Regions from separate parts of the Actinoplanes sp. NPDC021490 genome, predicted to be linked through region 3. Evidence: riboswitches for the same ligand, from Rfam matches in the RefSeq annotation. Region 3 holds a riboswitch; each other region holds the start of a gene.

Region 1 (9,690 bases), on a different contig from region 3:
CCGACCCCGCGCCGGGCAAGACCGTGCTGGTCATGGGGCCGGGCACGATCGGCCTGCTCGCCGCCATGTTCGCCCGGGCCGGCGGCGCCGACGTTCACCTGCTCGGCGCCACCTCCGAGTCGCTCGCCTTCGCCCGCGATCTCGGCTTCGCCGACGCGTGGACCCGCGCCGAACTGCCGTCCGTGCCGTTCGACTCGATCATCGACGCGACCAACGCGCGTGATCTGCCGGCCTTCGCCGTCGACCGCGTCGAGCCCGGCGGCCGGGTCGTCTGCATCGGCCTGGCCGGCGAGCCGTCCCTCGTGGACACCCGCCAGGCCGTGCTCAAGGACCTCACCGTCGTCGGCATTCTGAGCGCCTCCGGCGGACTCGGTGAGACCATCGAAACGTACGCCTCGGGAGCCGTTGATCCCCGGCCGCTGGTCGCCGAGACGGTCGGACTCGACGAGGCGGCCGACGTGCTCGCCGGGCGACGCAGCGGATCGGCACCGAAGATCCACATCGATCCGCGCGCCTGAGGCCCCGTCCGCTGCTTGCTCTATTCATCGCTTCAAGTTCCGCCTTCACTTCTAAAGACGCTTCGAGCCGCCGGATCCGCTTACCGCGGCGGCTGCCGTGTTTGAGGAATCCGGCGGGACGACCCCGAACGCCTCGCGCAGATGGGGGAGCGCGGCGGCCAGCGCGGGGCTGACCCGTGGTCGCCAGACGAGGGCGAGCAGCGCGGGGATCCGTACGGGATCAATGGGAATGGCCTTGAGCTGCGGAAAAGCGGTGGCCATGGACTCGCTCAGCACGCCCACGCCGAGACCCCGGGACGCGAGCTCGGCCACCGCGCCCGGTGCCGAAGCGACCAGCACCACGTCGGGAAACAGGCCGGCGGCCAGGCACGACTCACTCAGTACGGTGCGGATGCCGGTGCCCTCGGGCAGGGTGACCAGGGGATGTGTGGTGAGGTCGCTCAGCGTGATGCGGTCGAGCCGGGCCGGCTCGGAATCCCAGGGGACCAGCGCGGCCAGCCCTTCGCGGACGATGACCTGCGACTCCAGATGTTCTGGAGGGGCGCCGGCGACTCCGACCAGGGCGATGTCCACAGTGCTCACTCGCACGCCGGCGACGAGACGGTCGGAGTTGTCCTCGATCAGGTCGAGCTCGATCGCCGGATGCGCGTCATGAAAGGCCGCCAGCGCGGCGAAGAGGGGCTTCACCTCGCAACCCGTCACCATCCCGACCGTGAGCTGCCCCCGCACCAGCCCGCGCACCTCGTCCACCGCCAGTCGCAAGCCCGCGGCGGCCTCCAGAGCGGCTTTCGCGTACGGGAGAGCCGCGGTGCCCGCCTCGGTAAGGCGTGCCGTCCGTGCGGAGCGGTCGAAAAGCGGCGCCCCGATCTCGCTCTCCAGCGCCTTGACCTGCGAACTCACGCCCGACTGGCTGATACGGACGCGCTCGGCGGCGCGGGTGAAGTTGGCCTCCTCGGCGACGGTCACGAAGTACTCGAGCTGACGAAGTTCCATAACTGTGAATTCTAGTAGCTATAAGAACTATGCGTTGGACTTGTGGATCCGCCCGGAGCAAGGTGGTGCCATGACCGAACGCGAGAAGGCCCACCGTCCCGAAGACCTGACCCGCCTCTTCGTTGAGCGGGCGAATGCCAAAGACGCCGAAGGCCTGGCGCTTCTCTATGAGGAAGACGCCGTGATGGCCTATCCGCCGGGGCGGCAGACCGTCGGGCGGGATGCGATCCGGCGGCTCTGGGCGGAGGCCCTGCCGCACATGCCCACTTTCACGCCCGAGGAACCGCTGCCCACGCTGACCAGCGGTGACCTGGCCCTGACGTCGACGCCGCCGAGTGACGGCGCCGGCGCCCGGGCTCAGGTGGTGCGCCGCCAGCCCGACGGCACGTGGTTGCGGGTTCTCGACCAGCCCGAGTTCGTCAGCCCGAGTGGGTCGACGTAATTTCGCCGGCCGCCGGCCGGCGGTCAGAGGGCGAGCGGCTGACCGGGATAGATCCGGTGCGGGCTGCTGAGCGAGGCACGGTTGAGACGGTGCAGCGCGCGCCAGCCCCCGGGGTAATTGGTCCGCTTTGCTATCACGACGAGGGTGTCGCCGGCACGCACGATGTAGGTGCGCTTTGCCGAGGGTGCCGGCGTCGGGCTCGCGGCTGCGGCCGTCGGCGCTGCCGTTGCCGCCCGGGCGGCGGCCTGGGTCGCGGTGGCCCGGGCAGTCGCCCGGACAGCGGTCAACTGCCTGGCCCGGGCGGTGGCGAGCTGCTGGGCTCGGGCGGTGGCGAGCTGCTGGGCTCGGGCGGTTGCGAGTTGTTCGGCCCGCGCGACGGCCAACTGCTCGGCTCGATATTGCTTGGTCGATGAGGCCCGGCGGCCGCAGGTGGGCCAGGCGCCCAGGCCCTGGCCGTCACGCACGCGTTCGGCGATCGCGATCTGTTCGGTCCGGCTGGCCTGGTCGGCGGTGCCGGCGAAGCGTGACCCGCCGTAGGCGCGCCAGGTGCGGCGGCTGAACTGCAGACCTCCGTAATAGCCGTTGCCTGTGTTGATGCTCCAGTTGCCGCCCGACTCGCACTCGGCGATGGCGTCCCAGTTGACGTCGGTCGTGGATGAGGGAGCGGCGTTGGCCGGCGCCTCGGCGAGCGGCCCGATCAGGGAGGTGATGCTGGTGATGCCGGCCGCGGCGAGAACAAGCGCGGTACGGGCAGGTTTGCAGACTCGTGCCATGACAGTGGACCCTCCACGCCTGCGAGGTCAGCTGTCGGGTTCGGGCTGAGGTGCCCGGCCGCGTGAGTGTGGCGGCTTCACCCCGAGGCGCGCGGACGCGCCGAGGAACTTGGGTCCCCCGCTCCATGCCATGAGTGTCTGTCCCGTCGGGCGGCGGCAGGACTCGGCGTTCCGCCCGCGGGGTCCGCAATCCGCGGACAGGGCCGGTTCGGGCGTCGCAATGAGCCCGTAACCAGCCGATTCGGTATAGGAACAAGCGGCTTGAGACTAAACCGCCCAAGCAGATTCCGGGGCGCTGATGCAGAATCCTGAACCATGACCGACCAAGCCAGAGATCACGATATTGTCGTCTACGGCGCCTCCGGATTCGTCGGCGCGGTAACCGCTCGCTACCTCGCCGAACACGCGCCTGCGGGCACACGCCTCGCCCTGGCCGGCCGGTCCGAGTCTCGCGTCGCCGCCGTCCGCGACAAGCTCGGCGTCGACTGGCCGATCCTGGTGGCCGATGCCGATGACACCGAGGCCCTGACACGGTTGGCGGCCTCGACCCGGGTCGTGCTGACGACCGTGGGGCCTTACCTGAAATACGGCAAGGCGCTGGCCCAGGCGTGCGCCGAGGCCGGCACCGACTATGTCGACCTGACCGGCGAAGTCGTCTTCGCCCGCGCCAGCATCGACGCGAACCACGAAGTGGCCGCGCGGACCGGCGCCCGGATCGTGCACTCGTGCGGCTTCGACTCGATTCCGAGCGACCTCGGGGTGTACGTCCTCGCGCAGCAGGTCGCGGCCGACGACGCCGGGGAACTCACCGACACCACGATGGTCGTGACCAGCATGCGTGGCGGCGTCAGCGGCGGCACGATCGACTCGATGCGCCAGCAACTCGACGCGGTCAAGAACGATCGCCAGTTGCGCCGGCTGGCGGCCAGCCCCTATTCGCTGAGTCCCGACCGCGCCGCCGAACCGGACCTGGGCCGCCAGGGTGACGTCACCACCGTCCGCGGTGCCGACGTGCACCCGAAACTGCGGGGCACCCTCGCGCCGTTCTTCATGGCGTCCTACAACACCCGTGTCGTCCGCCGCAGCAACGCTCTGCACAACTGGCGGTACGGCCGTGGGTTCCGCTATCGCGAGCTGATGAGCGTCGGCGCGTCCCCGCTGTCCCCGCTCGTGGCCAACGGGGTCAAGTTCGGCTTCGGCGCCCTGGTCGCGGGCATGATGCTGCCGCCGACCCGGTTCGTCCTCGACCGCGTGCTTCCCAAGCCCGGCAGCGGCCCGAGCGAGCGCGCCCAGAAGGACGGCCACTTCACCATGGACTTCTTCACCACCACGACAACCGGCGCCCGCTACACGGCTCGTTTCCGCGCCAAGGGCGACCCCGGATACGCGGCGACGTCCGTGATGCTGGCCGAGTCGGCGCTGGCCCTGGTCCACGACCGCGATGCGCTCCCGGCCTCGGCGGGTGGCGTGCTGACCCCGGCCACCGGTCTGGGCGATGCCCTGGTCAACCGGCTGCGGGCGGCCGGTGTGGAGATCAGCGCCCGGCGGCTCTAGCTCCTGTTCCGGAGTTCACTGAGTGCGTGCGCTGGGTGAACTCCGCAACGGGCCTTACGTGACCCGTCCGGTGGCGGTTGTGGCCAGGGCGAGGGCGATGCCGGTGAGGTGTTCGGCCAGCTGGTCAGGGTCGCCGTTCATGTCGTGGGAGATCCAGTCGATGATCACCTCGCTGAGGCCCGACACCAGGGCGAGCAGCGTACGGTCGAAGCCGGTCTGGTCCTCGGGGTCGCCCACCGTCCGCCTCACCATGGCCGCGACGAACTGGGCGTCCTCCCGCAGGACCCCACGTCGGCGCGTCTCCATCCGCGGGGCGTTCACGTAGATGACGCGAGCGCTCTCGGGGTGGGACTTCAGCATGTCGATGAGCGTGTGCAGAGCCGGGCGGAACAGCTCCGCCAACGTTGCCGGTCGCGGGGGCACGGCCGCCGCCACACCGCGCAGCAGCCACTCGTTCTCTTCGCGATTCACCTTGAGCAGCAGGTCGGCGCGATCCTCGAAGTGTTCGTAAAAGTACCGTTTGGACACCTTCGCGCCGGTGCAGATCTCGGCGACGGTCACGTCGTCGTAGTCGCGCGTGCCGAACAGGTGCACCGCCGACGCCATGATCCGGGCGCGGCGTTCATTGGCCCGCTGCTCGCGAGATCTGCCGGCGTAAGTTTCGCCGCGCCGGGTCGTCGTGGTTCGGTCCTCCACAGGGTTAACGTTACGGCTCCGCCGATCAGCCCACTCGTTAACCCTCCACATTGGGCACAGGTGGAAGTTGCAAGATCCGTGCATCATCTCGCGAACGGGCCGGGAACAATAGCGGCTATCCGACGTTCGCGGCATGACCAATCACTCATGGGCTTCATATGCTGCGCTACTGGCCGCAACCGGTCCTTACGGGCAGGATTCAATCATGGCCGCCAGCCGTCTGCCCTACCCGCTCACACTCAAGGGGGACGGCATCATCCTGCGCGAATGGCGGTCCGAAGACCTGGATGACCTGGTCAGCATGTTCGACGAACCCGAGATCGCCCGCTGGTCGCCCATGCCGTCGCCGTTCGACGTCGAGGCCGGCATCGCGTACCTGAAACGCTGTTATCAGAATCGCGTCACCGGCCGGCGCATACAGCTCGCGATCACGGCCGACGGCTCGCGGCCGCTCGGCGAGGTCACGCTGTTCGGGGTCGACCTCGGTCTCAAGGAGGCCGAACTGGGATATCTGGTCGACGTGCGCGAGCGACGGCGCGGGCTGGCGTCGGGCGCATTGTCACTACTTTCGGCGTACGCGCAGAGCAGCCTTCACCTGAGCCGCCTCCTGCTGCGTATCGATCCGGGCAACGTCGGCAGCACGGCCGTGGCCCGGCGCTGCGGTTATCGGCTCACCGGCGAATCGCCGATCCTCCAGGAAGGGCCGCACGGCTCGAGCCGCCTGGAGACGTGGGAGCTGGTCGAGCGGCAGACCGACACCCGTCGTGACCGCCTGAAAAATGTCGCAGCCCGGCGGTACGGTCGTCGCACCTAAGCTCTTCAGGGGGTGCCGTGGTCAGCGTCGATCGTGCACAAGCAATGGCCTACCGGGTCGCCGCGTCGGGCCTGGCCGAGCGTAGTTCCGCCCGGCCGGCCGACCTGCCCGTCCTCGATCTCGGCGTGCAGGAATACACGCCCGGCTCGGCCCAGGTCGCGCTGGCCGCCCGCACCAGCGCCGACCCGGCCGACCAGCGGCTGATCACCGTCTGGGCCACGCGCGGGGCGCCGCACCTGCATCGACGCGCCGATCTGGCCGCGCTTGTCCAACAGCTGTGGCCGATCAGCGACGCCGACGCGTCCGCGCGCATCAAGAGCGGCCAGATCCCCGACGGCATGAAACTCGGGATCGAGGCCTTCCGGGTCACGGCCGAGGCATTTCGCGAGGTGGTGCACGAGCCGATGCCACGTGGCGAGGTGAGCACCGAGGTGAGCAGGCGGGTGCCCGAGGCCCTGACTTACGAGTGCCGCAGTTGCCGGGCGCGGCACATCGCCGGCAACGTCTGGCAGCATTCGGGCCTGGCCGGCGGCATCGAGATCCAGTCCCGCGGCCGCGACGCGATGCTCGGGCCGCTGCCCGAGGCGCCGCCGCTGCCGACCGGAAACGCCGGAATCGACGAACTGATCCTGACCTATCTGCGCTTTCTGGGTCCGGCCGGTCCGGTCGAGGTGGGGAAATATCTGGGCAGCTCGACCGCCGAGATGAAATCCGTCTGGCCCGAGGAGCGGCTGACCCCGGTGACCGTGGAGGGCCGCAAGGCATGGCTGCCCACCGACGCCGTCGACGCCCTGAAGTCCGCGTCCCACCCGTCCGGTGTCCGGTTCGTCCCGCCGATGGACCCGCTTCTGCAGGCCCGCGATCGCGACGTGCTCGTGTCCGACCGCGACAGGCAAAAGGAAGTTTGGCGCACTCTGGGCAATCCGGGAGCGCTGCTCGTCGATGGCGAGGTGGCGGGGGTCTGGCGGGCCAAGATGTCCGGCAAGAAGCGGGTCGACCTGACGGTGATGTCGTTCGACTCTCTGCCGGCCACCCGTCGCAAGCAGATCGAAGAGGAATCGGCCGAGGTGGCGCGGGCTCGCGAAGTGCCCGAGGCCAGGGTCACGTTCGAATGACCGCCGGCCCGGTCGCCGGTCCACTTCTTGAGATTGGTGGGGCGTTCGCGGGCTGCGCCAGCGCCCCGGATCCCGATCGGTGAACCCAGCCGAATTCTGGAGGTATCCGAAAGGCAACGCGTAGGTAACAATGGCATTGATCGGAGTGCGTGCCGTTCGATCGAGTGTGGCCGCGGCCCGACGGAGGTGGCGACATGTTGAGCAGGGAAGACAGCCGGCGGCTGGCGCAGTTGGAGCGTCAGCTGAGGCGTGACGACCCCGAGTTCTGCGCCCGCATGACCAGCGGGCGGCTAGAACCGCCCCGCCCCAAACGCCCGTCCTTGTCGCTGATCCTCACCGCCGTGGTCATCTGGACCGCCGCCGTCATCCTCGGCGTGCTCGGCTGGTGGGTCGCCGCCGCGGCCGCCGCGTTCTTCGCCACCCTGGTGATCGCCGTGGCTCTGCTCCGCCGCCCACCGGGACGCCCGCGCCGCATCACCCCCGACCAGCTCCCGCCGGAGTACTGACTCCACTTCAGCATGCGGCCACCGCGTCAGACGCGAGCTGCGAGCGGCGCTGAGTGCGGATGGCCGGCGGCGGCGCTGAGTGCGGATGGCCGGCGGGCGCCGCTCAGGCCCCGCTTGAAGACGGCTCGGGGGTGGCCCGCCGGGGGCGGAAGACCCAGATTCGTAGCAGGAGGAAACGGACCGCGGTGGCCAGCAGGTTGGCCAGGATCAGGACGGCGAGTTCGACCGGCTTGGCCGGGGCCGAGTGCATGGCGTTCAGCACGGCCAGGGAACCGCTGGTCAGCCCGAGGCCCACGGCGAAGACGATCAGGCCCTGGGCCTGGTGACGCCACGCGCCGGTGGTGCCTCGTACGTTGAAGGTCAGCCGGCGGTTGGCGGCCGTGTTGGCGATCGCCGTAGCCAGCAGGGCGAGGAAGTTCGCCCACTGTGGGCCCAGGCCGAGCCGCAGCAGGGCATAGAGCGCCAGGTAGGCTAGGGTGCTGGCCGCCCCCACGGCGGCGAAACGGATGAGCTGGCCGGTCAGTCCGGTGGGCACGCCGTCGACCGGGAGCGGGTTGCGGCCCAGCTGTTCGCGCAACGTGGCCAGGGGCAGGCGGCCCGAGCCGAAGGCTCGCAACAGACGCACGATGCCGCGCAGGTCGGCCAAAGCCGTCGAGACGATGTCGACGCGGCTGTCGGGGTCGTCGACCCAGTCGACCGGCACCTCGTGGATGCGCAGGCCGGCCCGCTCGGCCAGCACCAGCATCTCGGTGTCGAAGAACCAGCCCGTGTCCTCGACCATCGGCAGCAGCCGCATCGCCACCTCGGAGCGGATCGCCTTGAAGCCGCACTGTGCGTCGGAGAAACGGGCGGCCAGGGCGCCCCGCAGGAGGAGGTTGTAGCTGCGCGAGATGAACTCCCGCTTCGCCCCGCGCACCACTCGGGAACCGCGGGCCAGCCGCGAGCCGATCGCCAGGTCGGAGTGACCGCTGATCAGCGGCGCGACCAGGGGAAACAGTCCACCGAGGTCGGTCGACAGGTCCACGTCCATGTACGCCAGCACGGCCGCGTCGGAGTGGGTCCACACGTATTTCAGCGCGCGCCCGCGGCCCTTCTCGGGCAGGTGCACCCCCTCGACCTCGGCCAGTTCGGCGGCCAGTCGATCGGCCACGGACGCCGTCGAGTCGGTGCTCGCGTTGTCGGCGATCGTGATGCGGTAGCGGTACGGGAAACAGGCCGCCAGGTATCCGTGCAGCCGCCGGACGCACGGCTCGAGGTCGATCTCCTCGTTGTAGACGGGCACGACCACGTCGAGCACCGGGGCGTCCAGACGGGTCGCGGCCGAGCCCGGCGAGGGCTGCGTCAAGAGGCTCATGCGACCACGATGATCGCGTCGGCTGAGGGCGATTTGTGGCGCTCCTGTGCCACGGCTGTGAGGTGCGAAAACACCGAAGAACGGCCGGTTCCCGTACGGGGAAACCGGCCGTTCTTTTAATGTGACCAGTCACGCCGTGGTGCCGGACGACGCCTGGGTCAGGTCGTAGACCGTGGTGGTGCCGACGGTCTGGGCCGTGAAGTTCTCCGACACCCAGGTCGCGATCTCCGAGCCGGCGCTGCTGCCGCTCGAGCCGCGCCCGCCGGAGCCGCCGCCCCCGATGAAGTAGTGGATCCGGCCCGCGGCCACGTACTGCTGGAACTGGGCCAGCGTGGGCGACGGGTCGCTGCCGTTGAAGCCGCCGACCGCCATGACCGGGTCGCCGGTCGCCAGCTGGTAGCCCGACGCGTTCTGCGATCCGACCGCGGCCGCCACCCAGGTGTACTGGTCGGCGTTCGCCTCGAGCAGCGCCTTCATCTCGTCGCTGACCGTTGCGGCGTCGAGCAGACCACCCATGCCGCCCCGCATTCCGCCGCCGCCGTTGCCACCCGGCGAGTTGCCGCCCTGAGCATTGCCGTTCTGGCCGGCGCCACCCGGGACGCCGCCGCCGGGGAAGCCGCCTCCCGGCAAGCCGCCGCCGGGGAAGCCGCCCTGACCGCCGCCGGGGAAGCCGCCGCCGTTGCCGCGCCCACCTCGGAAACCGCCCCGCCCCGGCCCGCCACCGAAGCCACCGGAAGTCTCGGGACCGGCTGACGGAATCGACCCGCTGTGCCCCTCGGATGCGGTCTGCACCGCGTACGCGGCCGGCCCCGCCAGCACAGCGACCAGCGAAACCCCCGCCGCCAGCGCGGCCACCCGGGCCGGCAACCGGAGCGTGCCCAGCAGCGCCACCGCCCCTACCAGTCCGCCGATCAGCACGACCCAC
Region 2 (9,690 bases), on a different contig from region 3:
ACCGTGGCATGCACGAACGGCCGCCTGGAGACGGTCAGCTCGCGGGCCCTGTCCGTGATCGTCATGGCTGTCCCTAGATCGGCGGGGTCGCGCGGCCGCGCATGGCGTCCCACACCCGCGACGGTGTGAGCGGCATGTCGGCGTGCCGCACCCCGAACGGTTTGAGCGCGTCGACCACGGCGTTGACGATGGCCGGGGGCGACCCCACGGTGGCCGACTCCCCCACTCCCTTGGCCCCGATCGGGTGGTGCGGCGACGGCGTGACCGTGTAGCCGGTCTCCCAGTCGGGCACCTCCAGCGAGGTCGGGATCAGATAGTCCATCAGGGACGCGCCGAGGCAGTTGCCGTCCTCGTCGAAGGCGATCATCTCCATCAGCGCCATGCCGACGCCGTCGGTCAGCCCGCCGTGCACCTGCCCCTCGATGATCATCGGGTTGATCCGGGTGCCGCAGTCGTCGACCGCGATGAACCGCCGCACCTTGACCTGCGCGGTTCCCGGATCAACGTCGACCACGCAGATGTACGCCCCATGCGGGTAGGTCAGGTTCGACGGGTTGTAGCAGATCTGCGCCTCGAGCCCGCCCTCCATGCCGTCCGGCAGGTCGCCGGCGCCGTGCGCGCGCATCGCGATCTGCTGGATGGTGACCGCCTTGCCGGGGTCGCCCTTGACCTGGAACGAGCCCTTGACCCAGTCCAGGTCGGCCACGGTCACCTCGAGCATGGCCGACGCGATCAGCTGCGCCTTGTCGCGCACCTTGCGAGCGACCAGGGCGGCCGCGGCGCCCGAGACCGGGGTCGAGCGGCTCCCGTACGTTCCCAGCCCGAACGGCGTCTGGTCGGTGTCGCCGTGCACGACCTCGATGTCGGCCGGCGGGATGCCGATCTCCTCGGCCACGATCTGCGCGAAGGTCGTCTCGTGACCCTGACCCTGGGTCTTGACCGACAACCGGACGACGGCCTTGCCGGTGGGGTGCACCCGCAGCTCGCAGCCGTCGGCCATGCCCAGGCCGAGGATGTCCATGTCCTTGCGCGGGCCGGCCCCGACCGCCTCGGTGAAGAACGAGATGCCGATGCCCATCAGCTCGCCGCGGGCCCGCTTCTCGGCCTGCTCCTGGCGCAGTTCGGCATACCCGGCGATGTCCATGGCCTGGCGCATCGTGGGCTCGTAGTTGCCGGAGTCGTACACCCAGCCGGTCTTGGTCTCGTACGGGAACTGGTCGGGCTGGATGAAGTTCTTCAGGCGCAGCTCGGCCGGGTCCATGTCGAGCTCGGCGGCCAGGCAGTCGACGATCCGCTCGACCAGGTACACCGCCTCGGTGATGCGGAAGCTGCACGCGTACGCGACCCCGCCCGGAGCCTTGTTGGTATAGACGGCGGTCATGTTGCAGTACGCCGCTTCGATGTCGTAGCTGCCGGTGAAGACGCCGAAGAAGCCGGCCGGATATTTCACCGGGGCGGCCGTGCCGTTGAACGCGCCGTGGTCGGCCAGCACGTTGGTCCGGATGGCCAGGATGCGGCCGTCGCGGGTGGCCGCGATCTCGCCGCGCATGATGTAGTCGCGCGCGAACCCGGTGCTGATCAGGTTTTCCGACCGGTCCTCCATCCACTTCACCGGTTTGCCGGTGACGATGGAACCGACGATCGCGCACACGTAACCGGGGTAGATCGGCACCTTGTTGCCGAACCCGCCGCCGATGTCCGGCGCGATCACCTGGATCTTGTGTTCAGGCAGCCCGGCCACGATCGCGTAGAGGGTGCGGTGGGCGTGCGGGGCCTGGGTGGTCGACCACAGGCGCAGCCGGCCCTCGACCGAGTCGAAGTCGGCGACCGCGCCGCACGTCTCCATCGGCGCCGGATGTACGCGCGGATAGACGATGTCTTCCTTGACGACCACGTCGGCCCGGGCGAAGACGGCCTCGGTGGCGTCGGCGTCGCCGGTCTCCCAGTCGAAGCAGTGGTTGTCGGTCTTGCCCTCGAGGTCGTCGCGGATCAGCGGCGCGTCCGGCGCGAGGGCCTGCCGCGCGTCGATGACCGGGTCGAGGACGTCGTACTCCACGTCGATCAGTTCGAGCGCGTCGCGGGCGGCGTACCGGTCGTCGGCGACGACGAAGGCGACCTCCTGGCCCTGGAAGCGCACCTTGTCGGTGGCCAGCACGGCCTGCACGTCGTTGGAGAGCGTGGGCATCCAGGCCAGGCCCAGCCCCTTGAGAGTCTCGCCGGTGACCACGGCCTTGACGCCCGGCGCGGCCTCGGCGGCGCTGGTGTCGACGTTGACGATCCGGGCGTGCGCGAACGGCGAGCGCAGGATGGCCAGATGCAGCATGCCGGGCAGTTGCACGTCGTCGGTGAACCGGCCCCGGCCGCGGACCAGGCGCGGGTCCTCCTTGCGCAGCATCCGCCCGTACCCGACGGGCTTCTGGTCGTTGTCGTCGAACGTGGTCGTTCTGGGCTCTTCCACTGTCGTCATTTGTTCGCCGCCGCTTCGTGGACCGACGCCCAGCGCACCGAGCGGACGATCGTGGAGTAGCCCGTGCACCGGCAGATCTGACCGGAGATGGCCTCACGGATCTCGGCGTCGGTGGGGTCGGGATTCTTGTCGAGCAGCGCCCGGCAGGTCATCATCATGCCCGGCGTGCAGAACCCGCACTGCAGCCCGTGACACTGCATGAAGCCCTCTTGGATCGGGTCGAGCTCGGCCCCCTTCGCCAGGCCTTCCACCGTACGGACCTCGTGCCCGCCGGCCATCGCGGCCAGCACGGTGCACGACTTGACGGGCTCGCCGTCCAGCCACACCACGCAGGTGCCGCAGTTGCTGGTGTCGCAGCCCCAGTGCGTGCCGGTCAGGCTCAGCGTGTCGCGCAGGAAGTGCACGAGCAGCAGCCGGCCCTCGATCTCCCGGGTGACCTCGACGTCGTTGACGGTCATCGTGACCTGCATGGACTCAGCTCCTCGCCCGTTCGACAGCCTTGCGCAGCGTGCGGCGGGTGAGCTCGTCGGCGAGGTGGCGCTTGTAGTCCTCGCTGCCCCGCTGGTCGGTGGCCGGGTCGCAGCTGCCCGCGGCGATCGCACCGGCCCGCTCGTACATCTCCTCGTCCGGCGTGTTGCCCCGCAGCGCCCGCGAGATCTCCGGGATGCCGGTCGTGTTGGGCCCGACCGCGGCCAGACCCACCCGCGCGTCGGCGATCGTGCCGTCCGGGGCCAGCCACACCGCGGCGCCGGCCGACACCACGGCCCAGTCCCCGGCCCGGCGCTCGACCTTCTCGTACGCGCTGCCGCCACCCGTACGCACCGGGAAGCGCACCTCGACCAGCATCTCGTCGTCGCCGACGGCGGTCTCGTACGGCCCGAAGTGGAACTCCTCCATCGACACGACCCGCTCGGCGCCGCCCGGCCCGCGGATCACACAGCTGGCGTCGAGGGTCGTGCACACCGCGGACAGGTCCTCGGACGGATCGGCCTGGCACAGCGAGCCGCCGAGCGTGCCCCGGTTGCGCACCACGGGATCGGCGATCACGCGCTCGGCGTCCCGGAAGATCGGGAACGCGGCGGCCAGCTCGTCGGACTCGAGCAGCTCCCGATGCCGGGTCATGGCCCCGATGCGAACCTCACCGGCCTGCACCCGGATGTATCCCAGTTCGGCGTGCAGCGGGTTGATGTCGATCAGATATTCGAAGTTCGCCAGCCGCAGCTTCATCATCGGCAGCAGGCTGTGCCCGCCCGCCACCAGCCGTGCTGAGCTGCCCAGACGTTCCAGCAGTCCGATCGCCTGGTCCACACTGGTGGCACGCTCGTATTCGAACGGAGCCGGAACCTGCACGCCGCACCTCCCTCGATTGCCGAGCATCTTTCCTGAGCGGCGTCCAATGTCAACAGCTACCTAAGCGATGCCTTAGGTTGCTGCGCTCCGGGTTATTTGGTGAGGAGCCTCACCGGCCCGCGCGCCCGATATCGCGGTCATTCCGGGCTCTTCGTCCCCGATGTCCGGAGCGATTTGCGGTCTTTTGTTCGATTGGGGACGCACGAGGTTTCTGGGACGGCTGCGAAAGGGTGGCGGATCGCGGCAACCGGCCGATCGTCCTTCCGTGCGCCCCACATCGGGACACGCACCAGGCCGCCCCGGAACGCCGAGTCCCGCCCACCGGGGGTGGCCCGACCTGACATCGACGGAACTTCAGTGGGCGGGAGCGGGGGAACCAGAACGCCGGCCATCGCGCCGGCTCGGGGTGAAGTCGCGTACGCGGCGGGCCGCCTTCAGGCCTAATCCGACAGCTAACCTCGCAGGCGGTTGAAGGACCGAGGATCGTCTTGTTCCACCTCACGACGCCGCGCCGCCTGCTGCTCATGTTCGCGGCCGCGGTCATCGCCGCCACCCTGCTCGTCGCTCCCGCACCGGCCTCGGCGGCCCCGGTTGCCGCGGCCCCGGCCGCTGCGGCCGCCCTTCTTGCTCGCGGCCAGAAGATCGTCGCGGCGGCCCGGGCCCAACGGGGCAAGCCCTACCGGTACGGCTCCCGCGGGCCCGCCGCGTTCGACTGCTCCGGCCTGACCGGTTTCGCGTACGCGAAGGCCGACGTCAACCTGCCGCGCTCCGCCCAGGCGCAGTACAGCGCCGCCCGGAAGATCACCGGGGCCGCGACCCGCCCCGGCGACCTGGTCTTCTGGGTCTCGGGCGGCCGGGCCTACCACGTGGCCGTCTACGCGGGCGCCGGCCAGGTGTGGCACGCCCCCAAGCCGGGCGACCGGGTGAAGCTGGCCCGGATCTGGAACTGGAAGCAGGTGAGATTCGGCCGGATCGGGGGCTGAAATCGGGGTCCGGCCCCGCGGCCCTTCGAAAGTCCGTTGCGCGCTCGCGGGGCCGCTCCTAGCGTGCGCGGCTATGACCAGCCTTCCCGCCCCGCGGGCCATGCGCAGCATCGACGACGTCTACGGTGACGCGTTCGACGACCAGGAGATCGATGCGGCCCTGGACGAGAGCCTGTCGCCGCGGGGCCTGAACGAGCTGTTGTTCGACCTGGTCGCCGAGACCGGCCTCCCGCCGGGTTCGGCCGTGCTGGATGTCGGCGCCCGGGACGGACGTCACTGCTTCGAGTTGTCGCGTCGCTTCGGGTTCACGGTGCGGGGCGTCGAGCCGGTGCGCCGTCATCTGGACAACGCGGCCCGCGACCTCGCCGCGTTCGCCGTCGAGGAACCCGAAGGCGCCGCCCGGGTCCGCATCGACGAGGGCCGCGCCGAGAAACTGACCGATCCCACCGGCTCGGTCGACCTGATCTGGTGCAAGGACGTCCTCGTTCACGTCGAGGATCTGGAGACGGTGTTCGGCGAGTTCCGGCGGGTGCTCAAACCCGGCGCTCGTGCGGTGATCTTTCAGATGACCGCCACCGACTGGCTGACGCCGGCGGAGGCGGCGTTCCTGTGGCCGCCGGCGGGCATCCACGCCGCAAGCACCGATCCGCAGCGGTTCGAGGCCGCGATCACCGGGGCCGGGCTGAGCATCGTCCAGTGCATCGAGCTGCACGGTGAGACGCGCGAGCGCCTCGAGGAGGATGGCGTTGCCACCAGTTCCAAACAGCTGCTGCGGGTGTCGCGGATGCTGCGCAACCGTGCGGCGTACGAGGAGCGGTTCGGCACCATCGGCTACGAGTTCATGCTCACCGACTGCCTGTGGGGCGTGTACCAGATGATCGGCAAGCTGAACCCCCGGATCTACGTGCTGTCGGCGTGAGCTGAGCCGATCTTGGCGGGGCGGCCTGTGGACAACTCGGGATGGTGGACAGGCTCGGGGCTCATCCGTGCGGCGAGGCGGTCGATGGCCAGCAGCGCCGCACCCAGCACGGCGAAGATCACGCCCAGCTTCACGAACTGGCCGGCCACCCATCCGTACCCGTGCGAAGTGGGGTTGAGGAAGAAGTAGGGGTAGCGGTCGCTGACCGTGGGGAACAGGACCGCGCGGGCCACCGAGGTCGCGCCGTAGCCGAGCGGGAACAGGATCCACAGCGGGAGGTCGCGCCACGGGGAGACCCGGCGCGGGCCGAAGGCGATCCAGTCGGCCAGGACCAGCAGCGGCACGGCGTAGTGCACGAGGAAGAGGGACCAGTTGGTGACCTGCCGGGCGGGGTCGTCGGCGGCCAGGCCGGGCAGCGGGTTCTCGCCGTTCTGCAGCATGAAGTGCGAGATCAGGCCGGTGATGACGATCCACAGGGTGACCGCGCCGCGCAGGCGGGGTGCGGCCGGATCGGTGGTGCGGCGGCGCACCATCCAATAGAGGACCCCGCCGAAATAGCCCAGCGTGATCAGGTTGCTCTGGCACGTGTAGTACGCGATGCGGTGCTCGCCGATGAGCAGGCCGACCAGCCCGGAGACCACGATGAGCACGCGCAGCCAGAACTGCGGAGTAAGCCAGACCCTCATCGGGCCGACCGTAGTGCCGCCTTCTGCACCTTGCCCATCGCGTTGCGGGGAAGGCTGCCGACCAGGTGCACGACGCGGGGCCGCTTGTGCACGGACAGGCCGGTGGCGACGAAATCGATCAGCTCCCGCTCCGTCGTCCCGTCGGCCACCACGTACGCGGTGATCTGCTCGCCGAGATCCGGATGCGGGGTGCCGACGACGGCGGCCTCACGGACCGCGGGATGCATCAGCAACGCGTCCTCGACCTCGCCCGCGCCGACCCGGTAGCCCCCGGTCTTGATCAGGTCGGTCGAGGCCCGTCCGACGATCCGATGCCACCCGTCCTCGCCGATCATGGCCACGTCGCCGGTCTCGAACCAGCCGTCCACCTCCGGACGCCCGTGGTGCAGATAGCCGTCGAACAGCGTGGCCCCGCGAACCTGCAGGTGCCCGATCTCGGCGCCCGGCCGCAGGGGCTCGCCGGCGTCGTCGGTCAGCCGCGTCTCGACTCCGGGAACGGGCAGGCCGACATGCCCCGCGCGGCGCTCACCATCGGCGCGGGCGCTCACCGTGATCAACGTTTCGGTCATGCCGTACCGCTCCACCGGGGCCTGGCCGGTCAGCGCGCGTAGCTCGTCGAACACCGGCACCGGGAGGGGCGCGCTGCCCGACACCAGCAGGCGGGCCCGGGCCAGCGCGCGAGCCTCGGCGGGAGCGGCGCAGACCCGCGACCACACCGTGGGCACGCCGAAATACAAGGTCCCGGGCGCGGCGGCATACGCCTGCGGGGTGGGCCGGCCGGTGTGCACGAGCCGGGAACCGACGCGCAGCGGCCCGAGCACGCCCAGCACCAGACCGTGCACATGAAAGAGCGGCAGCCCGTGTACGAGGGTGTCGGCCGGCGTCCACTGCCAGACCTCGGCCAGCGCGTCGAGGTCGGCCGCCAGCGCCGCCCGGGACAGCACCACGCCCTTGGGCGCCCCGGTCGTGCCGCTGGTGTAAAGGACCAGGGCCGGGCTCGAATCGTCGGGCTCGGCGGGAACGTCGTTGCTCGCGGCCCACGGCCCGGCGTCGATCGGCTCGGCGCCCGAGTCGGCCAGAATGTGCGCCCGCTCCAGCTCCCCGGCGTCGGGCGGGATCGGCACCACCGGCACCCCCGCCAGCAGGGCGCCGGTCACGGCCACCACGGTGTCGAGCGTCGGCGTCGCTTCCACGGCCACCATCCGGCGTCCGGCGATCCGTCGCGCCACCCCCGCCGCCTGCCCGAGCAACTCATGCCGCGACAGGCCACCCCCTTGCGCCCGTACGGCGTCAGTCAGGTCTTCGGCCTCGTGCAGGGCCCCCAGAAGCCGGGTCATCGGGCCGCCTCCAACTGGGTGACCATCGGGGAGAGCAGGTCGTTGAGCTCGCGCACCAGGACCGTGACCGTGCGCTCGGCCAGCTCCGGAAGCTCCGGGCCCGCGCTGTCGGGCATCGCGGGCAGACCGGCGAACGACAGCGGCGCCTCGACGACCAGCATCGAGCGCGCGTGCGGGATGCGGGCCAGTTCCTCTTGCGACGGCGCCAGGAACTGGCCGAACGTCTCGGGCCAGTCACGCCAGCCCCGGTCCTGGGTCCAGCTCTTGGACGCCCCGATCGCCGCGGGCCAGGGCGCGACCAGCTCGACGGCCGCGGTGAGGGAGCCGTCCCAGGTGTTGCGCCGCAGCTCGGCCGTCAGCACACGCCGGTGCAGCCGCACGTATCCCGGATCGAGGTGCGGCGCGGTGGCCAGACGCCAGGCCGCACACGCGAACCCGACGGGCGAGATGTCACCCCAGCAGTCGTCGAACTCCTTGGCATGAACCCAGACGTGCTCGGCGAACCGGCTGCGCCCGAGCCCCGCGTTCTCCCGGTCGTACTGGTCGTCCACCCAGGCAACACTCAGCGCAGCCACCGCACCACCCTAGCTGCGCGGGCGCCGCCGGTGGCCCCCAGCCACACCCCAGAGGGTCAATGCTGGAGCCGCAAGCCGTCGAACACGATGGCCAGCACCCGGGCCCGCAACGGGGCGCCGTCGGCGCCGTGGTCGGGAACCCGGGACACGGCGAGCATGAGAGCTGTCAACTCGGGAACCGTCACGTCGTGGCGGATGGCGCCGGCTTCCTGCGCCCGGGTCAGCAGCGCCCCCAGAGCACGTGGCAGTTGCTCGCGGGCCGGGGTGAGGGCCTCGTGCAGGTCGCCCGCGGCGAAGGCGTCGGCCCAGGCCTGTTTGCCCGCGGCCACCTCGGCTATGCGGCCCAGGAAGGTCCAGATCGCGGTGGCCGGGTCGTCGGACACGGCCAGCTGGTCGGCCTCCTCGGCGAACCGCCGGAGCCGCTCGCGGAAGACCGCCTCGATCAGGGTCGCCTTGGTCGGGAAGTGGCGGAAGACCGTACCGATGCCGACTCCGGCTGCGCGGGCCACCTCTTCGGTCGACACCGTCGTGCCCCGCGCCACGAAGACTTGCTCGGCCGCGGCAAGCACCCTCGACCGATTCCGCAAAGCATCAGCACGCGGCGCCCGCGCGGTCATAACCTGCCTCCGTACCTTATGTCGCTAAAACAGCCGACTGACCGATCATCAGCCTAGCGTCCCCTTTGTAACGGAGTTATCACTCCACTTTAGACAATGCCGGCCGTAACGGAGACACCGTTTCCCCGACCTGCGGAACGATCACAATCCGGCCCGGTAAAAGCCTCGAGAATTTTCTTGCTCACACCGCCCGGGCGGCGGCACACTCCGGACACGAGGCGTTCACACTCGTACGCATCCGAACGGCTGGTTTCGTTGCACAGACGGCAAATCCGACCATCGAGACCCCGGCCGGCCGGATGCCGGACGACCTGCCGATCGAGGGGCCCGGCTCCGCCGGCGACCGGCAGCCGGCCGCGGGCCGGCCCTGTGGGCACGTACCCGGAGTGGCCGGCTCCGCGGCTCCCCACCGGGCGGAGACGGCACACCACTTCGCGGAGAGAGGCGTCGCCTGGCGAAGACGGCGCGCCGCTGGTTGGAACGGCGCGTCGCTCGGCCGAACAACACGTCTGGCGGAGACGGCACGCCGCTTTACGGAACGGCACATCGCACGGTGGAGACGGCATGTCGCTTGGCGAACGGCACGTCGCACGGTGGAGACGGCATGTCGGCCACAGCGCGCGGACGACGAGCCGACCCTGCGTGACCGCCGAATGATCACGACTGATGAAGGGGCTCAACCTCTAGGCATCCTAGGAGGCTAGGTTGTTGGGTGGGGCTTCCTACGCTGTAGTCAAGACAGATACGGCCGGACGG
Region 3 (9,690 bases):
CCTCGGCCAGGTCGGGCCAGCGGGTGTCGGTGGCCAGGTCGGGCACGGTGAGCAGGGTGCGCGTGCGGGCGGCTTCCAGGCCGGGGCCGGTCGTTCCCGCGGTGTACTGGATGTCGTCGACCGCGGCTCCGGCCGGGCCGTGGCCGACGTGGGTCAGGGGGCCGCCCTCGCCGATCAGCACGATCGAGCAGCGGACGGCGCCGGGGACCGCGCCGGCGGCGAAGGTGGCCAAGCGTTCCAGCGCCTGGGCGAAGTTGTCGGCCGACAGCAGGGACGCGGTGAGTTCGTGCAGCAGGCCGGCCAGTTCCACCGGGTGCGGCCCGGCCGGCACCGCCCGGGCCACGGAACGGGTGCGCCGGCGCCGGGTCACGACGCGGGCGGGACCACGATCCGGGGGCGAAAACCGGCGATATGGGGCGGACACGCGGGGCATCCTGCCATGGCCATCGACGCTCACGTAAGTCTTGTGCCTCTACGGAGTGGTTTCGGCCGTCTGGTCCGAGCGCCGCCGCTCCAGGAAGGTGTCGGGCGCGCCGTTGGGATCGTGCTCGCGCTCGTCGGATTCCGCGAGGATCGCCTCGGCCTGCGCCCGGGGGTCCGCGCTTCCGGCCACCTGCTCCTCGGGAAGTAGCTCGGCCGCGCGCTGCCCGATCCGGTCGTCAGTCATGAGAGATCGACTACCCGTAGTGAGGATCGAGAAACACGGCGGCCGGAAAGCAGAGCGCCGCCCTCGGCGTTAACCGGGGGCGGCGCAGATGTCGGTGTGCAGGTCGCCTCGCGGCGAGTGGCTCAACACGGCTCCAGCCGAACGGTATTCCGTGAAGGCATTGGGTGAGGCCCGGGGACACTGGGCACACCGACATCTGTCATCAACGGTCGGACCCCCACCCCGATTCCGTTAGCGAATGTGACGCCGACCACAAAGTTTCGGCGACCCGGGGCCGGGTAGCCCGAGTCCGTGACCGACGAGATCCGTGAGCTTGACGCATTTCTGGACGACGCCTACGACGGGCAGGAACGGCTGAGCAGCGCCGACCTGCAGCGCCGGGCGATCGCGGCCGACCTGCCCGCCCTGGCCCTGACCCGGGTCGACGCGCTGCCCGAGGGCGAATACGCCCAGGACGAGGCGGCCGAGGCGCTGCGCGCGCTGGAAGTCTGAGAGGAGACCGCGATGGAGCCGATCGGCGACCCGGACGAGCAGGAGGACTTCGCCGGCGAGCACGACGCCACGACAGTCGATTCCGACGTCACCGCCGGGCAGGACGACGAGGCCGAACCCGAGAGCCCCGAGGGCTGGTCCGGTCTCGACAAGGACGGCCCGCCCTGACGGACACGACGCGAGAAGGCCCGGGTGTTCGAACCCGGGCCTTCTCGCGTACGGGAACCGGGGTCTAATCGCCCTCGGCGTGGCGCTTGGCCACGTCATAGCCGAGCTGCAGGAAGTCGGAGACCGCCGTGGCCGTCAGGGTCACCGCGGCCAGCCGGGTCAGGCGGGGCGCCAGCACGAGACTGCCGGTCAGGCCCGTCGCCACCCACACGGCCAGGCAGAACGGGCAGGTGATGAGCTCGCCGATCCCGTGCTTGAGCGAGCTCTCGTGGTCGCGCACCTCCTCGTTGAGCTCGGCCGCACCGGCCGGCTCGGTGTAACGGGTGAAGGGGGCGCGCAGCGGACTGGTCACCGAGTCCTTGGCCAGCAGCCGGCTCAGCTTGTGGGTCGCCAGCGACAGCAGGACGACGTCGGAGGTGGACGGGCGTTCGGGGACGGGCTTTCCGGTGGCCCGGGCCGCGACGGCTAGCGAGGCGGCGAGGGCGCCGAAGGCCCCCATGGCCACGGAGTAGCCGCCCAGCGGCCGGTGATCATGGGGGGCGTACGACTGCCCGACGCGCGCCATCCGGGCGCGCAGCGTCTGCATCAAGGGAACCCCTACAAGTCCTGGGTGAGCCGGTCGCGGTCGACCTCCCGGCCCGGGTAACGGGTCATGTACTCGGTTTCCAGTTCCGCGGTCCGCTTGAAGTGGTTGTCCAGCGCCGCGTCCGGGCCGTGCCGGAGCGTGGCCAGGCGGGCGCGGTACAGGCTGGCGAGTTCGCGGAACAGGTCGTCGTCGCCGAGGGTGGCCGGATCTATACCGGTCTCCATCAGCGGAGCGTCGCCACGGGCGTCGGTCACGGTGCACCTCCGGTCGAAAACGGGCCTCAGCGTCACACCGAGTTGCCCATGCAGACGATCAACAAACACCCGCCGGTACGCTTCTGGGCATGAAGGGCCTGTGGACCCCGGCGTGGATCGCCCGGCACGTCCTGGCGCTGGTTCTCGCCTCCGGCTGCCTGGTGCTGGGCTGGTGGCAGTTCAGCCGCGCTCAGGAGGGCAATTCGATCAGCTGGGGTTACATGTTCGAGTGGCCGGTGTTCGCGGCCTTCGTCGTTTTCCTGTGGTGGCGCGAGGTGCAACTGGCCCGCAAGGGCCGGCCCGAGGCGCCCGAGAAGCCGGCGGAGAAAAAACTCCCAGGTTCGGCTGTTACGGTCGGCCGGCCGGTGCGCGTGGCCCATCGATCCGCCACCAATGACGACGATCCAGAGCTCACCGCCTACAACGACTATCTCGCCTGGCTGAACGCCCATCCCGGCGCCCGCCCGAGCGACTATCCCGGATAGGAAAAGACGAACGTGAAGGGTGCCCTGACCCGTTACCGGATCATCGCGTGGATCGTCGGCGTGGTCCTGCTCGCGCTCGTCGTGGTGGGCATGCCGCTGAAATACCTGGGCGACAACCCGATCGTGGTCGAGGCGGTCGGCCCGGCGCACGGCTTCCTGTTCATGGTCTATCTGGTGGCCACGTTCGATCTGTCCCGCCGCGCGCACTGGCCCTTCGGCCGGATGCTTCTGGTGATGCTGTCGGGCACGATCCCGTTCCTCTCGTTCTGGGCCGAGCGTAAGGTGAGCCGGGAATGGGTGCCGGCCGCCGAGTTGGCGAATAGTCCGGTTTGACAGCCCGCTTCGACGCTTCGCTTCCGTCGAATTACTAACCGCTATCGGGATCATTCCAACAAAGCGGTCCATTGTCTTAAATCACTCTGTGACCCCTTGCATTTGCATCTTTCGCCGATAGGTTGATGCGGTTGGTTCGGTCCGCAGCCACTCCCCCTGGTGGCGCCGGCCAACGCTGCCGAATCGCCTCGCGCGAACCGGGGAACCGAGTCTCTGGGGTGAATCCGCGTCAGCGGTAGGGCCATCTTCCAGCCCGAACCCGACAGCTAACCCGGTAGGCGGCCAAGCGGAAGAAAGGCCACTGACCGGTGCCCCACCCCCGTACGAGGCTTCGTGTCCTCGTCGTCGCGGCGATGGCTGCCGCGATCACCGGCTCCTTCGTGACGCCCGCGCAAGCGGCACCGTCCGCCACGGAGCTGAAGAAGCAGATCGAGGCGGCGTCCAACAAGCTCGAGGATGTCACCGAGCAGTACAACGCCATGAACGTCAGCCTGAAGAAGACCCAGTCCGACGCCAAGAAGCTGCAGGCGTCCCTGGCCCCCGCTCAGGCCGCCCTGAAGGCCGCGAGCGCTCAGGTGGGCAACCTGGCCACCACGTCCTACAAGCAGGGTCGTGCAGGCCCGATGAGCGCGCTGCTGTCCGGCGGGCAGGACGGCCTGATGGACCGCATGAGCTATCTGGACATGCTGACCCGGGCCAACCAGCGCGACATCGACACCTTCACCGAGGCGACGCAGAACTTCACCGAGCGTCAGGCCGCCCTCAAGGCGACCCAGACCAAGCAGACCGCCCAGCTCCGGGCGCTCTCGACGCAGAAGGCTTCGATCCAGAAGGATCTCAAGAAGCTGTTCAAGATGCGCGAGACCGCCTTCGGTCAGGCGCAGGAGACGAGCGGCGGCTACGACGGGCCGATCCCGCAGATCTCCGGCAAGGCCGGCGTGGCGGTCACGTTCGCCTACAACCAGATCGGCAAGCCGTATCTGTTCGGCGCGGACGGTCCGGGCAGCTTCGACTGCTCCGGTCTGACCTCGGCGGCGTGGCGGGCGGCCGGCAAGTCGCTGACCCACCAGACCAAGTCGCAGTGGAGCGAGACGAAACGGATCGACCGCGACGATCTGCAACCGGGCGACCTGGTGTTCTACCGCAGCCTCGGGCATGTGGCGATCTACGTCGGCGACGGCCAGATCATCGATGCCCCGCACTCCGGCACGGTGGTCAAGAAACGAACGATCAACATCATGACCCCGTACGGATTCGGGCGAGTCGTCTGAAGTCTGCGCACGAAAAAGGCCGGTACCCGAACGGGGTACCGGCCTTCTGTGTCGTGAGTAACCGGGGGAAGGAGAAGCCGTCAGGCGGCCTGCAGGCCCTCGGCCCGGGCCAGCTCGCGCAGCCGGCCGAGCGCCTGGATCTCGAGCTGACGGATCCGCTCGCGGCTCAGCGAGAAGCGCGAGGCCACCTCGGTGAGCGAGTGCTCGCGACCGTCCTCGAGGCCGTAGCGCGCCCGCATGATGCCGGCCGAACGGTCGTCCAGGTGGTTGAGCAGACCCTCGATGCGCTGCCGCTCCAGTGCGGTCAGCACGATCTCCTCGGGCGAGGGGGCGTCGCTGTCGGCGACCAGGTCGCCGAGGTTGGTGTCGCCGTCGTCGCCGACCGGGGTGTCGAGCGAGACCGTGTCCTGGGCCCAGCGGGTGAGCTCGTTGACGCGCTCGACGGTCACGCCGAGAGCGGCCGCCACCTGCTCGGGCTCGGGGTCGCCGCCGAGCTCACGAACGAGCTGACGGGTGACGTTGCGCATCCGGTTGACGTCCTCGACCAGGTGCACGGGCAGGCGCACGGTGCGCTCCTGCTGGGCGATGGCCCGGCTGATGGCCTGACGGACCCACCAGGTGGCGTACGTCGAGAACTTGTAACCGCGCTCGTAGTCGAACTTCTCGACGGCTCGGACGAGACCGGTGTTGCCCTCCTGGATCAGGTCGAGCATCGGCATGCCGGAGCGCACGTAGCGCCGGGCGATCGACACGACCAGTCGCAGGTTGGCCCGGATGAACAGATCCTTGGCCTTCTGACCCTCGGAGACGAGCCGCTCCAGTTCCTCCCGGCTCACCCCGCGCCGGACCTCGCCGCTGTCGAGCAGGTGCTCGGCATAGAGGCCGGCCTCGATTGCCTTGGAGAGCTCGACCTCCCGTGCGGCGTCCAGCAGCGGAGTCCGGGAGATTTCGTGCAGGTAGACGCCGACCAGGTCACGCTCTTCGGCGACCTGATCGGTCCGCATCACGGTGTTCTTCTCCACGTTGCCCACGGTCCCCTCATTGCCTTCACTACTTACCCCGTTACGGGTGATCCCTGTATCCATCAGTTCCTCCCCGTAACGTCCGCAGTTCGCACATTGCGGTTACTGGCATCTACACAACAAATGGCTGCCCGCACTGATTCCGGCTGGTGGGTCGAAAGTGTCACGAATGTCTGGGGGATTGCTGTGAGCCGCGTGCGTACTTGCTGTACAGGGCTCCAGTGCTCCGGCATTCGGCTGCGCGACCACACGGGGTCGTACAGACAGAGGCATACCCGTTGCAACTCTCATGACACCACCGGCCCCTCGTCCCTCACAGCGACGTCCATCACCAAGGGCCTTGGGACGTCCGTCACCACCCAGTACGTTCCTCGGGCTCGCCAGGTTCACGTGCTGGATCGACAGCTTCGGGACGGGCTTGAAACAAAAGCCGACATCAAAAAGATCCCGACGCCTGCGCCGAACGGGACCACCTGCCACAATGCGGCACGCGGCGGCGCAGTTCACTAGCCCGCACGAGTGACAACCGCACGAGTGACGCCCCTTTGACAACGGTTCGGAGCCGCCCCGCCATCCGATTGGCGAGGTGACGAACAACACACTGCCGGAGATCGCCGGCGAGAGACGATGAGCGTCATGAAGAACGGGCGAACGGCTCTCATCACCGGCGGCACGGGTGGTCTGGGGACCGCTGTGGTCGAGGCATTTGTCGCCGACGGGTGGCGGGTCGTCGCTCCCGTACGCGCGGGGTCCGTCGACAAACTGCCCAAGGGCGCCGTGCCTTTGGTGGCCGACCTCACCGACGAGACCGAGATCACCACCGCGGTGGCCACGGCCGTGGGGGCCGGCGACCCCGGATCCCCGCTGCGTGCGGTGATCAACCTGGTGGGCGGGTTCGCCAGCGGCCCCTTGATCGCCGACGCGCCCTATTCGGCGCTCGAGGCCCAGCTCGCGATCAATCTGCGCCCGACCTACCTGGTCACCCAGGCCGCCCTCCCCCACCTCGTCGAGGCGGGCGGCGGCAGTGTCGTCTGCGTCTCCTCCCGTACGGCGCTGTCGCCCTTCCCCGGTGGCTCGGCGTACGCGATCTCCAAGGCCGCCGTGCTCGCCTTCGCCGGCTCGGTCGCCCTGGAGTACAGGTCGCGCAACGTCCGCTGCAACACGGTGCTGCCGAGCGTGATCGACACCCCGGCCAACCGGGCCGCGATGCCGGACGCCGACTTCGCCAAGTGGGTGCGGCCCGAGCAGATCGCGCCCACCATCCTGTTCCTGGCCTCGGACGCGTCGGCCCCCACGAGCGGCGCCCAGATCCCGGTCTACGGCCGGGCCTAGGCCGGGGGTTTCTACAGCGCCTCGGCGAGCTGAGAGCCGGCCACGGCCAGGGCGGCGACGAGCGGGCCGCCGGCCAGGAGCATGCCGACGACCGAGCGGCCCGGGTCGGGCGTGGTGCCCCCGGCCAGTTCGGCGTGGATGGCGGCCGAGACCTCGTCCGGGGTGCCGTTGGCGTCGATGACCACGAAGCCGGCGAACTCGGGCAGGGAGTAATAGGCGGCACGGGCCGCGTTCAGATAGTCCATCGTCTCGCTGTCGTAGCCGCGCGCCTCGATACGGTCGTGGGCCACCTGCGGGTCGACGTCGAGAAAGAACGTGACGTCGGGGGCGCGGAAGAACCGGTAGGCCAGTCGCGCCCGGCGCTCGGCGGCCGGTTTCGCATCCCGGGCGCGCAGGCTCGCGTACTGACAGAAGGCGTACCGATCCATCACCACCGTGCCTCCGGTGACCGCGCGGCGGAGCAGCGTGCGCAGAATGGCCAGCCAGCGCAGCACCGACTCGACCGCCAGCATGCCGCGACGCCCGAGCAGAGCTTCGCCGTCGCTGCGGCCGAACACACCGGCAAGACGGCCGAACCAGTGGCGCCCACCCGCGTTACGGCGGTAGGCGGCGCGCACTCCGGCGGCGCTCAGCTCGTCGGCCAGCCGGTGCGCCTGAGTGGTCTTGCCCGAGCCGTCGATGCCGACCAGGGCGATCATGCCGGGGGCCGGAACCTTGCCGTGGGTCATGCCAACCAACGGTAACCGGGGGGCGCACGCGCCGTTCTCCGGCGGCGACCGGTCCGGCGTACCAAAATGGGGTTTTGTCCGGTGACCCGCACGGGTGGCGATTCAACGGCAGGCGGCCCGGGTAGTCGTATCCGACACAGAATCGCACACGTCGACAGGGGGAATAACCATGCCGCACCGGGTGGACGAGGGGCTGGCCGGCACACTCAAGATGGTCGCATCGACCCTGAAGAGCGCCGGAATACCGTTCGCCCTCGGTGGCAGTTTCGCGGTCTATGCGCACGGCGGTCACTCCAGCGACCACGACGTCGACTTCCTGATTCGTGAGCAGGACAAGGAGCAGGCCCTGGCCGAGCTGTCCAAGGTCGGGTTCCGCACCGAGCAGCCGCCGGAGGACTGGCTGGTCAAGGTCTACGACGAGGACCGGATGGTGGACCTCATCTATCGGCCCGTCGAGACGCCGGTGACCGACGAGACCTTGAACGACACCGAGCAGATCTCGGTCGAGGCCATCTATATGCCGGTGCTGTCGGCGACCCAGCTGATGGTGCACAAGCTGCTCAGCTACAGCCAGCACTACTGCGACTTCGCGACCGGACTGCCGGTGGCCCGCTCGCTGCGGGAACTGATCGACTGGCCGCGGGTCCGCCGTGAGACCGAGAAGTCACCGTACGCCGAGGCGTTCCTCATCCTGCTGGACCGGCTGGACGTCGTGCCGTTCCCGGACGAGGAAGCACTCACCCGCTAACCGAAACCGGAGGGTTTGGCCGATGACCACCGACACCGATCTCGAGGCCGAGATCCAGCGCCTGCTCACCGAGCACGATCGGATAGCCGAGCAGGGCATCACCGTGCAGCGCCGCGATCACCTGATCGTCCTCGGCGGCGAGGTGGAGAGCACGCAGCGCCGCGACGAGATCTGCAAGCAGATCTCGGCCCACTTCCCGGACGTGGAGATCACGTGTGACATCGGGATCACCAGGGCCGCGGCGCCCAGCGAGGTGGAGGAGATTTCATGATCCGGATCGCCGCCGTGGGCGACGTCCACGTGGACAAGGATGTGGTGGGCCGCTACCGGCCCGCCCTGGAGGAACTGCCCGACCGGGCCGACGCGCTGCTGGTGGCCGGGGACCTGACCCGGCACGGCACCCCGGAGGAGGCGCGCTGCTTCGCCAAGGAGTTCGGCGGGCTGGCCGTCCCGGTGGTGGTCGTGCTGGGCAACCACGATCACCAGAGCGACCAGCAGGAGCAGGTCACCGAGGTGCTCACCGACGCCGGGATCACCGTGCTGGAGAGCGCCGCGACCGTCCTGGAGATCCGCGGGCAGCGGCTCGGCATCGCCGGCACCAAGGGCTTCGGCGGCGGGTTCGCCGGGGCCTGCGCGAGCAACTTCGGCGAGCGCGAGATGAAGGACTTCGTCGGCACGAGCGAGCGGTACGCGACGGCGCTGGAGAAGGCGCTGCAGTCGGTCGAGTGCGACGCCCTGGTGGCGCTCACCCACTACGCCCCGGTGCCCGAGACGCTGGTCGGCGAGCCGCTGGAGATCTACGCGTTCCTCGGCTGCTACCAGCTCGGACGGGCCATCGACTCGGCCCCGACGGCGCTCGCCCTGCACGGGCACGCCCACCACGGCTCGGAGCGCGGCCGGACGCCCGGAGGGGTCCCGGTCCGCAACGTCGCGCACCCAGTGATCAAGCAGGCGTACAACGTCTACCAGCTGTTGTCCGAAGAGGTCGACGCCACATTGATCGGCACCCGCGAATCAGGTTTCTGATTTTCACGCATCGGGTATCCGATCTGCATGGACCTAATCCTTTGGATTCTCGCAGTCATCCTGGTGGTCGCCGGTATCCTCGCGCTCTTCCGGCGGCAGCTCCTCTGGGGCATCGTGCTGATCATCATCGGCCTCCTCGTCGGCCCCGGTGGCGTCAGCATCTTCACCTGATCGGCCCCCTCGTATCCCGCTCCATCCCCCCCACAATCGAGAACCGGGCCACCCCGAACGGGTGGCCCGGTTCCGTTTGTCCGCTACGCCGCACTCGTCGTGCGATGGACCGCTCCGTTTCGCTGACTGAATCACTCGCGGAAACCTGTCGATCTTTTCCGCGAGGAGTGCCGGTGGCCGAAGTCCATCACTTCACGTACGGCGTCTTCAATCCGATCGCCGCCTTCTTGCTGGCCTTCCTGGGTTCGTTCTTCGGGCTGCTCAGCACCGCCCGGGCCCGGGGCGCGCGCACCCGGAGCCGCCGCAACCGGTGGCTGCTGATCGGGGCGTTCGCCATCGGGGGCGGCGCGATCTGGCTCATGCACTTCGCCGCGATGCTCGGCTTCGAGGTGCCGGCCAGCCCGGTC

What was found. A riboswitch is a leader RNA that binds a small molecule or an ion and turns the genes downstream of it on or off. The one in region 3 is predicted to bind cyclic di-AMP.
Region 1: it holds a riboswitch for cyclic di-AMP, as region 3 does, so the genes downstream of both, ACZ3I4_RS02320 (transglycosylase family protein) here and ACZ3I4_RS35795 (C40 family peptidase) in region 3, are expected to answer to the same signal.
Region 2: it holds a riboswitch for cyclic di-AMP, as region 3 does, so the genes downstream of both, ACZ3I4_RS22245 (C40 family peptidase) here and ACZ3I4_RS35795 (C40 family peptidase) in region 3, are expected to answer to the same signal.

What each region holds. Positions count from the first base shown of each region.
Region 1 covers NZ_JBVHFW010000001.1:509,512-519,201, forward strand. The annotation lists gene ACZ3I4_RS02305 (zinc-dependent alcohol dehydrogenase) at 1-518, shown strand, start outside; gene ACZ3I4_RS02310 (LysR family transcriptional regulator) at 570-1,511, opposite strand; gene ACZ3I4_RS02315 (YybH family protein) at 1,582-1,953, shown strand; gene ACZ3I4_RS02320 (transglycosylase family protein) at 1,977-2,726, opposite strand; cyclic di-AMP (ydaO/yuaA leader) riboswitch at 2,728-2,873, opposite strand; gene ACZ3I4_RS02325 (saccharopine dehydrogenase family protein) at 3,042-4,280, shown strand; gene ACZ3I4_RS02330 (TetR/AcrR family transcriptional regulator) at 4,335-4,976, opposite strand; gene ACZ3I4_RS02335 (GNAT family N-acetyltransferase) at 5,182-5,790, shown strand; gene ACZ3I4_RS02340 (DNA glycosylase AlkZ-like family protein) at 5,835-6,905, shown strand; gene ACZ3I4_RS02345 (DUF3040 domain-containing protein) at 7,100-7,411, shown strand; gene ACZ3I4_RS02350 (bifunctional glycosyltransferase family 2/GtrA family protein) at 7,515-8,765, opposite strand; gene ACZ3I4_RS02355 (ArnT family glycosyltransferase) at 8,895-9,690, opposite strand, start outside.
Region 2 covers NZ_JBVHFW010000008.1:110,330-120,019, reverse strand. The annotation lists gene ACZ3I4_RS22265 (XdhC family protein) at 1-65, opposite strand, end outside; gene ACZ3I4_RS22260 (aerobic carbon-monoxide dehydrogenase large subunit) at 74-2,467, opposite strand; gene ACZ3I4_RS22255 ((2Fe-2S)-binding protein) at 2,464-2,937, opposite strand; gene ACZ3I4_RS22250 (FAD binding domain-containing protein) at 2,942-3,817, opposite strand; cyclic di-AMP (ydaO/yuaA leader) riboswitch at 4,152-4,300, shown strand; gene ACZ3I4_RS22245 (C40 family peptidase) at 4,306-4,800, shown strand; gene ACZ3I4_RS22240 (class I SAM-dependent methyltransferase) at 4,874-5,719, shown strand; gene ACZ3I4_RS22235 (Pr6Pr family membrane protein) at 5,701-6,405, opposite strand; gene ACZ3I4_RS22230 (AMP-binding protein) at 6,402-7,742, opposite strand; gene ACZ3I4_RS22225 (hypothetical protein) at 7,739-8,317, opposite strand; gene ACZ3I4_RS22220 (TetR/AcrR family transcriptional regulator) at 8,374-8,859, opposite strand.
Region 3 covers NZ_JBVHFW010000017.1:163,621-173,310, reverse strand. The annotation lists gene ACZ3I4_RS35835 (GAF and ANTAR domain-containing protein) at 1-424, opposite strand, end outside; gene ACZ3I4_RS35830 (hypothetical protein) at 473-667, opposite strand; gene ACZ3I4_RS35825 (hypothetical protein) at 959-1,159, shown strand; gene ACZ3I4_RS35820 (hypothetical protein) at 1,172-1,327, shown strand; gene ACZ3I4_RS35815 (DUF1360 domain-containing protein) at 1,392-1,913, opposite strand; gene ACZ3I4_RS35810 (DUF6158 family protein) at 1,925-2,137, opposite strand; gene ACZ3I4_RS35805 (hypothetical protein) at 2,257-2,652, shown strand; gene ACZ3I4_RS35800 (DUF3817 domain-containing protein) at 2,665-2,985, shown strand; cyclic di-AMP (ydaO/yuaA leader) riboswitch at 3,152-3,281, shown strand; gene ACZ3I4_RS35795 (C40 family peptidase) at 3,339-4,256, shown strand; gene ACZ3I4_RS35790 (sigma-70 family RNA polymerase sigma factor) at 4,337-5,341, opposite strand; gene ACZ3I4_RS35785 (SDR family NAD(P)-dependent oxidoreductase) at 5,915-6,610, shown strand; gene ACZ3I4_RS35780 (dTMP kinase) at 6,622-7,338, opposite strand; gene ACZ3I4_RS35775 (nucleotidyltransferase) at 7,508-8,086, shown strand; gene ACZ3I4_RS35770 (hypothetical protein) at 8,109-8,357, shown strand; gene ACZ3I4_RS35765 (metallophosphoesterase family protein) at 8,354-9,112, shown strand; gene ACZ3I4_RS35760 (GPGG-motif small membrane protein) at 9,140-9,283, shown strand; gene ACZ3I4_RS35755 (MHYT domain-containing protein) at 9,457-9,690, shown strand, end outside.